2 linked regions of the Hymenobacter tibetensis genome follow. The protein of the gene in region 1 interacts with the protein of each later gene in a pairwise test. Links are inferred from orthologs where the notes say so. Each region holds a gene or a part of one and is shown on either strand. Other genes may lie near its edges.

The links.
Region 2: the proteins of recJ (region 1) and MTX78_RS07805 interact in binary tests that used the Escherichia coli proteins (3 or more experiments, as listed by UniProt). The link is inferred for Hymenobacter tibetensis from one-to-one orthologs.

Annotation. Positions count from the first base shown.
Region 1 is NZ_CP094669.1:13,919-17,171, forward strand. Bases 117-3,049 are described here. They hold recJ (single-stranded-DNA-specific exonuclease RecJ), read left to right. Parts: upstream 117-688; coding sequence 689-2,410; downstream 2,411-3,049. Other genes in these bases: MTX78_RS00065 (tetratricopeptide repeat protein), read left to right, coding at 117-376; MTX78_RS00075 (DoxX family protein), read right to left, coding at 2,443-2,823. Outside these bases: more of MTX78_RS00065, read left to right, coding at 1-116; lptB (LPS export ABC transporter ATP-binding protein), read left to right, coding at 3,105-3,253. UniProt on the Escherichia coli protein: Single-stranded-DNA-specific exonuclease.
Region 2 is NZ_CP094669.1:1,967,763-1,971,184, reverse strand. The notes cover bases 242-3,343. They hold MTX78_RS07805 (type IA DNA topoisomerase), read right to left. Parts: upstream 3,015-3,343; coding sequence 468-3,014; downstream 242-467. Other genes in these bases: MTX78_RS07810 (hypothetical protein), read right to left, coding at 242-434. Outside these bases: MTX78_RS07815 (DUF2905 domain-containing protein), read right to left, coding at 1-149; more of MTX78_RS07810, read right to left, coding at 171-241.

The sequences.
Region 1 (3,253 bases):
CGATTATGCGTCGGTGGAGCAGCTGGTGTTTCAGAACAAGCTGCCTGAGGCGTTGCGGGGCTTGGATGCCCTCCTACAGAAGTACCCCGGCCACGCCCTGCAGGACGATGCCTGGTTTCTGAAAGCGCAACTCCAACGCCGCACCGGTGAGTATCGGGCGGCTGTTACCACGCTCGAGAGAATCACCAACAACCCGAAGTACGACGTGCTCAGCGACGATGCCATGTTCTTGCTGGCCAGTATTCAGGAAGAAAATCTGCAAGACAAAGAGCAAGCGAAGAATCTGTACAACCAATTTTTGGCGAAGTACCCCGGCAGCATCTACGTAGCGGAAGCGCGCAAGCGGTTCCGGAAGCTGCGCGGCGACAGTTTGTAGCGTATCTGCCCAAGAACGCAACAACTCTAGCTCATACAGTGCGTGCGCTTCGCACGGGTGTTCTGTACGTTGCTGAGGGCAGCAAGCAGGGGCAGCCGAAGAATATAAATAGCAGGCCTAATGCCCCAATGAAAATCAGGTACATAACATTGTTGGAGAGGGTGTACTGGCTCTATTTACCAACCAACGCACGCGAGTTGGGCATGCAGGTAAACCACCTACTTCAAAGTGTAAGACACCAGCAACAACTGGGCGGGCGCGGTTTTCTTCGTACTTTTGAAGACAAGGCCGACCCCGGCAGCTGCTATGCACATGGAAAAACGATGGATTCGCAAGCCAGCGCCTGACGCTGAAAAGGTTCGGTCCTTGGCCGACGCATTGCGCGTCAAAGAAACCATTATAGCACTGCTTTGCCAGCGTGAGGTTTGCACGTTTGAAGAGGCCCGCGCCTACTTCCGTCCCAATCTGCGGGAACTACCCAACCCACTGCTGATGCGCGACATGGACCGCGCCGTAGCCCGCCTAACTTATGCGCTGCATGCCGGCCAGCGCGTGCTGATATTCGGCGACTATGACGTAGACGGCACCACCTCGGTAGCCGTGGTGTACAGCTACCTGCGCCGCTTCTTTGGGCCGGAGCGCATCGACTACTACATACCAGACCGTTACAAAGAAGGGTACGGGGTGTCAGAAGCGGGTATCGACTTTGCGGCCGACAACGACTTCGCCCTCATTATTGCCCTCGACTGCGGCGTGAAATCCGTGGACAAGGTGGTATATGCCAATGAGCGGGGAGTGGACTTCATCATCTGCGACCATCACCTGCCGGGCACCGAGCTACCTGCCGCCGTGGCCGTGCTTGATCCCAAGCGGGCCGGCTGCCAGTATCCGTTCAAAGAGCTTTCGGGCTGTGGCGTAGGCTTTAAGCTGATGCAAGCCTTCACCGAAGACCAGGGCTTGGATGAAGAACCGCTCTACGACCTGCTGGATCTGGTGGCGGTGAGTATTGCCGCCGACATTGTGCCTATCATGGGCGAAAACCGGACGCTGGCGTACCACGGCCTACGCTTGCTCAACGACCCCACCCGGCCTCAGCGCCCTGGCCTCGATGCGCTTCGTGAACTCGCCGGCTTGCAAACCGCTGAGTTGAACATCAGCAGCTTGGTATTTGGCTTCTCGCCGCGCATCAACGCCGCGGGCCGTATGGGAGACGCCAAACGTTCGGTGGCTATGCTGTTGGCTTCCAGCAAAGAGGAGGCTTTCGAGAAGGCTTCGGTGGTGGACAAGACCAACCAAGAGCGCCGCGGCTTCGACACCAGCATTACCAAGGAAGCTCTGGATATGATTGAGGCCGATGCGCTTTTTCAGGACGCCCATACCACGGTGCTCTACAAAGAGGACTGGCACAAAGGCGTGGTTGGTATCGTGGCCTCGCGCTGCCTCGACAAGTACTACCGCCCCACCATCATCCTGACGCATAGCAACGGCAAAGCCACTGGCTCGGCCCGCTCTGTGGCTGGGTTTGATGTGCACCAAGCCATTGAAGAGTGCGCCGACCTTCTGGATCAGTACGGGGGGCATATGTATGCCGCAGGTCTGACGTTGCCGGTTGAGAACCTGCCGGCCTTCCGGGCGAAGTTCGAGAGGATAGTAGCTAGCCGCATCCTGCCCGAGCAGATGATTCCGCCCGTAGATATTGACGCCGAACTTGATTTGAGCGACGTCACGAATGGCTTCTATAACCTGCTGCGCCAGATGGAGCCTTTCGGGCCCGGCAATGCCAACCCGACCTTCATGGCGCGCAACGTGTATGCCGCTCCCAACTCGGCGCGTGTAGTTGGGCAGTCACACCTTAAAATAGCCCTCACCCAAGACGGCCACCACGTGGTAGATGCCATTGGCTTTGGCCTTGGCGAGCATCTGCAACGTATTCAGGAGGGTGAGCCATTCAGTGTGTGCTATACCGTAGAAATCAACGAGTACCGGGGCGTCAGAACCTTGCAGCTGCGCGTAAAGGACATTCGCTGGGAATAAAGCAGCCTGCTTTGTGCGCAGGATGCTGCTCGCTATTCTTGTTTGCTAATCATGCGTGCGCTCCACCACACCCACCCAATTAGCACCAGCTGGAGCGGCAGCCGCAGCCACAACGCCCAAAGCGGGACCGACAAACCGGCTCCCTGCGTTTGCACCATGTACACGTTCGCCGGAAATACGGCCAGCAGCAGCAAAATCAGTCCCCAGCCTGCTGCCTGACGTGTAGCAGGCAATAGTAGTCCCAAGCCGCCTGCTACTTCGGCAGCGCCGCTCAGGTACACGAGCAGTAGCGGGGCCGGCAGATAAGGCGGCATGATGCGCACGTATGGTGCTGGCGCCACGAAATGCAGGATTCCGGCGCCCACAAAAATGAGCGCCAGTAGGTAAAGACTAGATTTGCGCAGTACGGACATGATAGGAGACACGAAGCAGAACCTTGGAGGCTATAAGTTGCAATGGATTTGGTGTGTAGCGGCTTGCCTTTAATTTATATTTCGGGGCGGCTTGAACTGTCTTCCCGCCATGCGTTGTCTGCCTGAGACGGTACTAGCACGCATCCTTGCTGATACGTGCATAGGAAATCCATACTTCCGGCCAGTGCTTCAGGTGTCTTTCGTACTAGGCTAGCTACACTACCGTTATCCTACTACCAGCTAACAACTATCCTGCCCGCGCCTTCTCTTACCTTTGCTCTATGATTCTTCGCGCCGATAACTTAGTTAAGAAGTACAAAGCCCGCACCGTGGTCAACGACATGTCGTTGAAGGTGGAGCAAGGTGAAATTGTGGGGTTGCTGGGACCGAACGGAGCTGGAAAAACCACTTCCTTCTACATGACGGTCGG
Region 2 (3,422 bases), 2.0 Mb from region 1 along the record:
AACCGAAAGCCGGGCCGCTCAACGCGGATGTCGCCAGGCAAGCGGCCAAACCAGCTCAGCAACGAGCCACCCCCGAGCCAGATAAAAGCGCCAAGGGCCGCCACGGTTAAACCGAGAAAAACAAGGAGTTTACCGAGTTGGGGCGTCATAGCCAACCACTGAGTTTGCTGCTATCCAAAGATGGATACGGCCCCTATTATCACCAGGACCAGAAATACTCCGAAAGCTTGCCATTCCACCCGCTGGCTGAAATCCTGGGGATAAGAGCGCCGAATACGTGCTTGTCCCCAAATGGCAACAAACAGAGCCACCGCAACAAGTGGCAACATCACTTCCCTAGATATGATGCTCTGCGAAGACAGATAGAGGATGACCACCACAGGTAAGCCTATGCAATAGGCGGCCAGGCGCGGCAAGAAAGTTGACTGATTCATATAAGTAATATACTGCTTCAGAAACTTACTTCTCTATCCCTGCCCGAATACCGGCTCAATACGACCCTCAGGGCTGATTTGTAGCACCGCCTCGTACCGCTGCCCCGACTTAGCCGATATAAAACCACGTATGACGCCGGTTTTCCCTTTGCGCAACAACTGGTTCATCTGCGTGTCGCTCAGGGTTTTGCCGCCCCACTCGAAGGGTACCCGGAACTGGCAGTCTTCGCGGAAGCGGGAGCAACCATACGCGGCTTTGCCCTTCAGCATTTGGCCAAGGCGGCACACCGGACACGGAATCTGGCCGGGGTCGGTGGCGGTAGTAGGCTTGCTTTCGGCCGCGCGCACCAGCTCCAACGTACGCTGTGGCGTAAGGCGAACAGCCGCGTCGAACTTCTGGCCAGCATCGTCCAAGAAGCTTTTGATAACCGGCGTACGGCCCTTCACTAACAGTGGCTGCATCTGCTTGTCGGTGAGCTTCTTGCCCTCGAACTCGGTAGGTAGCCGGAACTGGCAGCCTTCGCGCCAACGCGAACAGCCGAACGCCGATTTGCCGCGTAGCACGTGGCCACTGCCGCAAGCCGGGCACGGCCCAAGCGCACCGGGAACAGCTGGCGTAGCGGCGGCTTTGGGCGGAGCAGCCTTGGTGGCGGCGGCTTTCTTCTGGCCCGTGAGGTCGGCTAGCTCAGTTTTGCTGACGGTGATGCCGCGGCCCGAGCCGTCCTGCTTCACTTCCATCACCATTTCGCGCACCAGCTGCTTGAGCTCATCCAAAAACAAGCCAGCATCCAAGTTGCCAGCTTCTATCTGGCGCAGCTTCCGCTCCCACTGCCCGGTCAGCTCCGCCGACTTAAGCGTGGGGTTACGGATAAGCCCGATAAGCTCAACGCCAGTGGCAGTAGGCAGAATCTTCTTCTTGTCGCGCACGATGTAGCCGCGCTTGAACAGCGTTTCGATGATGGCGGCGCGGGTACTTGGGCGCCCAATGCCGTTTTCCTTCATGGCCAACCGCAGCTCGTCGTCGTCCACGTTGCGGCCGGCGGTTTCCATACCGCGTAGCAGCATGGCCTCGCTGTATTCGCGCGGGGGCTGCGTTACTTTCTGGTCGAGGCGGGGCTTGTGGGGGCCGGTTTCGTCTTTCACGAAGTTGGGCAGCACCGTGCTTACCACATCGTCTTCACCCTCCCCAGCCGCTTTGGGGGCGGAAGGCGCCTGTTGCTTCTCGGGGTCGCCGTACACCACGCGCCAGCCAGGATTCAAAATCTGGCGGCCGCGCACCCGAAACGGGTAGCCACCCGCTTCGGCCGTTACGGTGGTGTTCGAGACTTCGCAATCGGGGTAGAAAGCAGCCAGGAAACGGCGCACAATGATGTCGTAGACACTGCTTTCGTTACCGCCGAGGCCGCCGGCACTCGCGCCGGTCGGGATGATGGCGTGGTGGTCGGTGACTTTGTTGTTGTTGAAAACCTTGGTGCTCTTGCGAATTTTGGTGGCCAGCAGCGGCGCCGTCAGGCCCGCGTAGCCACCCAAGCCCCGCAGAATGTCGGGAATCTTCACGTACTGGTCGTCGGGCAGGAAGGTGGTGTCTACGCGCGGGTAGCTCACCACTTTTTTCTCGTAGAGGCTCTGCACTGTCTTGAGCGTGTCCTCGGCCGAAAGTCCCAGCTGGTTGTTGCACTGCACTTGCAAGGAAGTCAGGTCAAACAACGAAGGAGGCGTTTCGTAGCCCTTCTTGATTTCGACACCCGTTACCGTGAGTGGCACGTCCTTCACGGCAGCCATGGCGGCATCGGCTTCTTCCTGGCTCACGAAATAGCCGCGGGCTTTCAGGCGAGCCTTTTCGTCGGGTTCATCGTCATCGGCCTTGCCCTTTTTGGGCGGCGCGACGTGGCTGAACATGGTGCCGCGGTACTCGGTGCGCAACACCCAATACGGCTCCGGCTTGAAGTTCTGAATTTCGTGGTACCGGTCTACCAGCAGCGCCAGCGTGGGCGTTTGCACCCGGCCAAGGCTGAGCACCTGCCGCTGACCCGCCGCATACTTGAGCGTAAACAAGCGCGTGGCGTTCAGGCCAAGTAGCCAGTCACCTACGGCGCGGCTTTTGCCGGCTTGGTAGAGCTTGTCGAACTCGGCGCCGTCGCGCAGGTTGGCAAAGCCCTGGCGAATGGCTTCTTCGGTGAGCGACGAAATCCAGAGGCGCTTGAATGGCTTGCGGTACTTGGCTTCCATCAGCACCCACCGCTGAATCACCTCCCCTTCCTGCCCGGCGTCGCCGCAGTTTATCACTTCCTCGGCGTTGGCCAGCAGATTTTTGATAACCGTGAATTGCCGCACCACACCGTCGTCGCGGCGCATGAGCTTGATGCCGAAAGTTTCGGGCAGCATGGGCAGGTCGTGGATGCTCCAACGCTTCCATTCGGGGCGGTAGTCCTCGGGCTCCCGGAGCTGGCAGAAGTGGCCGAATGTCCAAGTGACCTGGTAGCCGTTGCCCTCATAGTAACCGTCCATGCGTCGGTTGGCCCCGAGTACAGTGGCTATTTCACGGGCAACGCTCGGCTTTTCGGCAATGCAGACTTTCAAATTGTTGATTCTCGCTGAGTAAGTAAACTGACTTCGCTGACGTGTCGGTCAGCAGGGAATCAACAAAGATACAGTGAGAAAAAGTCGTTTTTCAGTTGCGTAGTGAGCAGGTGTTTCGCCCGAATTTGCTTAGCTGCCTCAACCTTTGATAAGAGTCGAATCGAGTGAAATATCATTCAGGTACTTAGCTCGCCAGAAACTAAGCGCTACGGCCGTTTCCTCGGTTTCATCATCGAAGACGATCCAACTATCCGTGCGGTTTGCCAAGGACAGCAGTTCATGTATATCCTCTTGCGTAATCATGCCGTGGCCATATTTTCTAGGTCCTGTTAGCACAGCATTCCAAAGCACGTACTCCAAATTCAGCAACCAGCCGGCACAGTAACATCTCTCAGAAATGTCACTCAT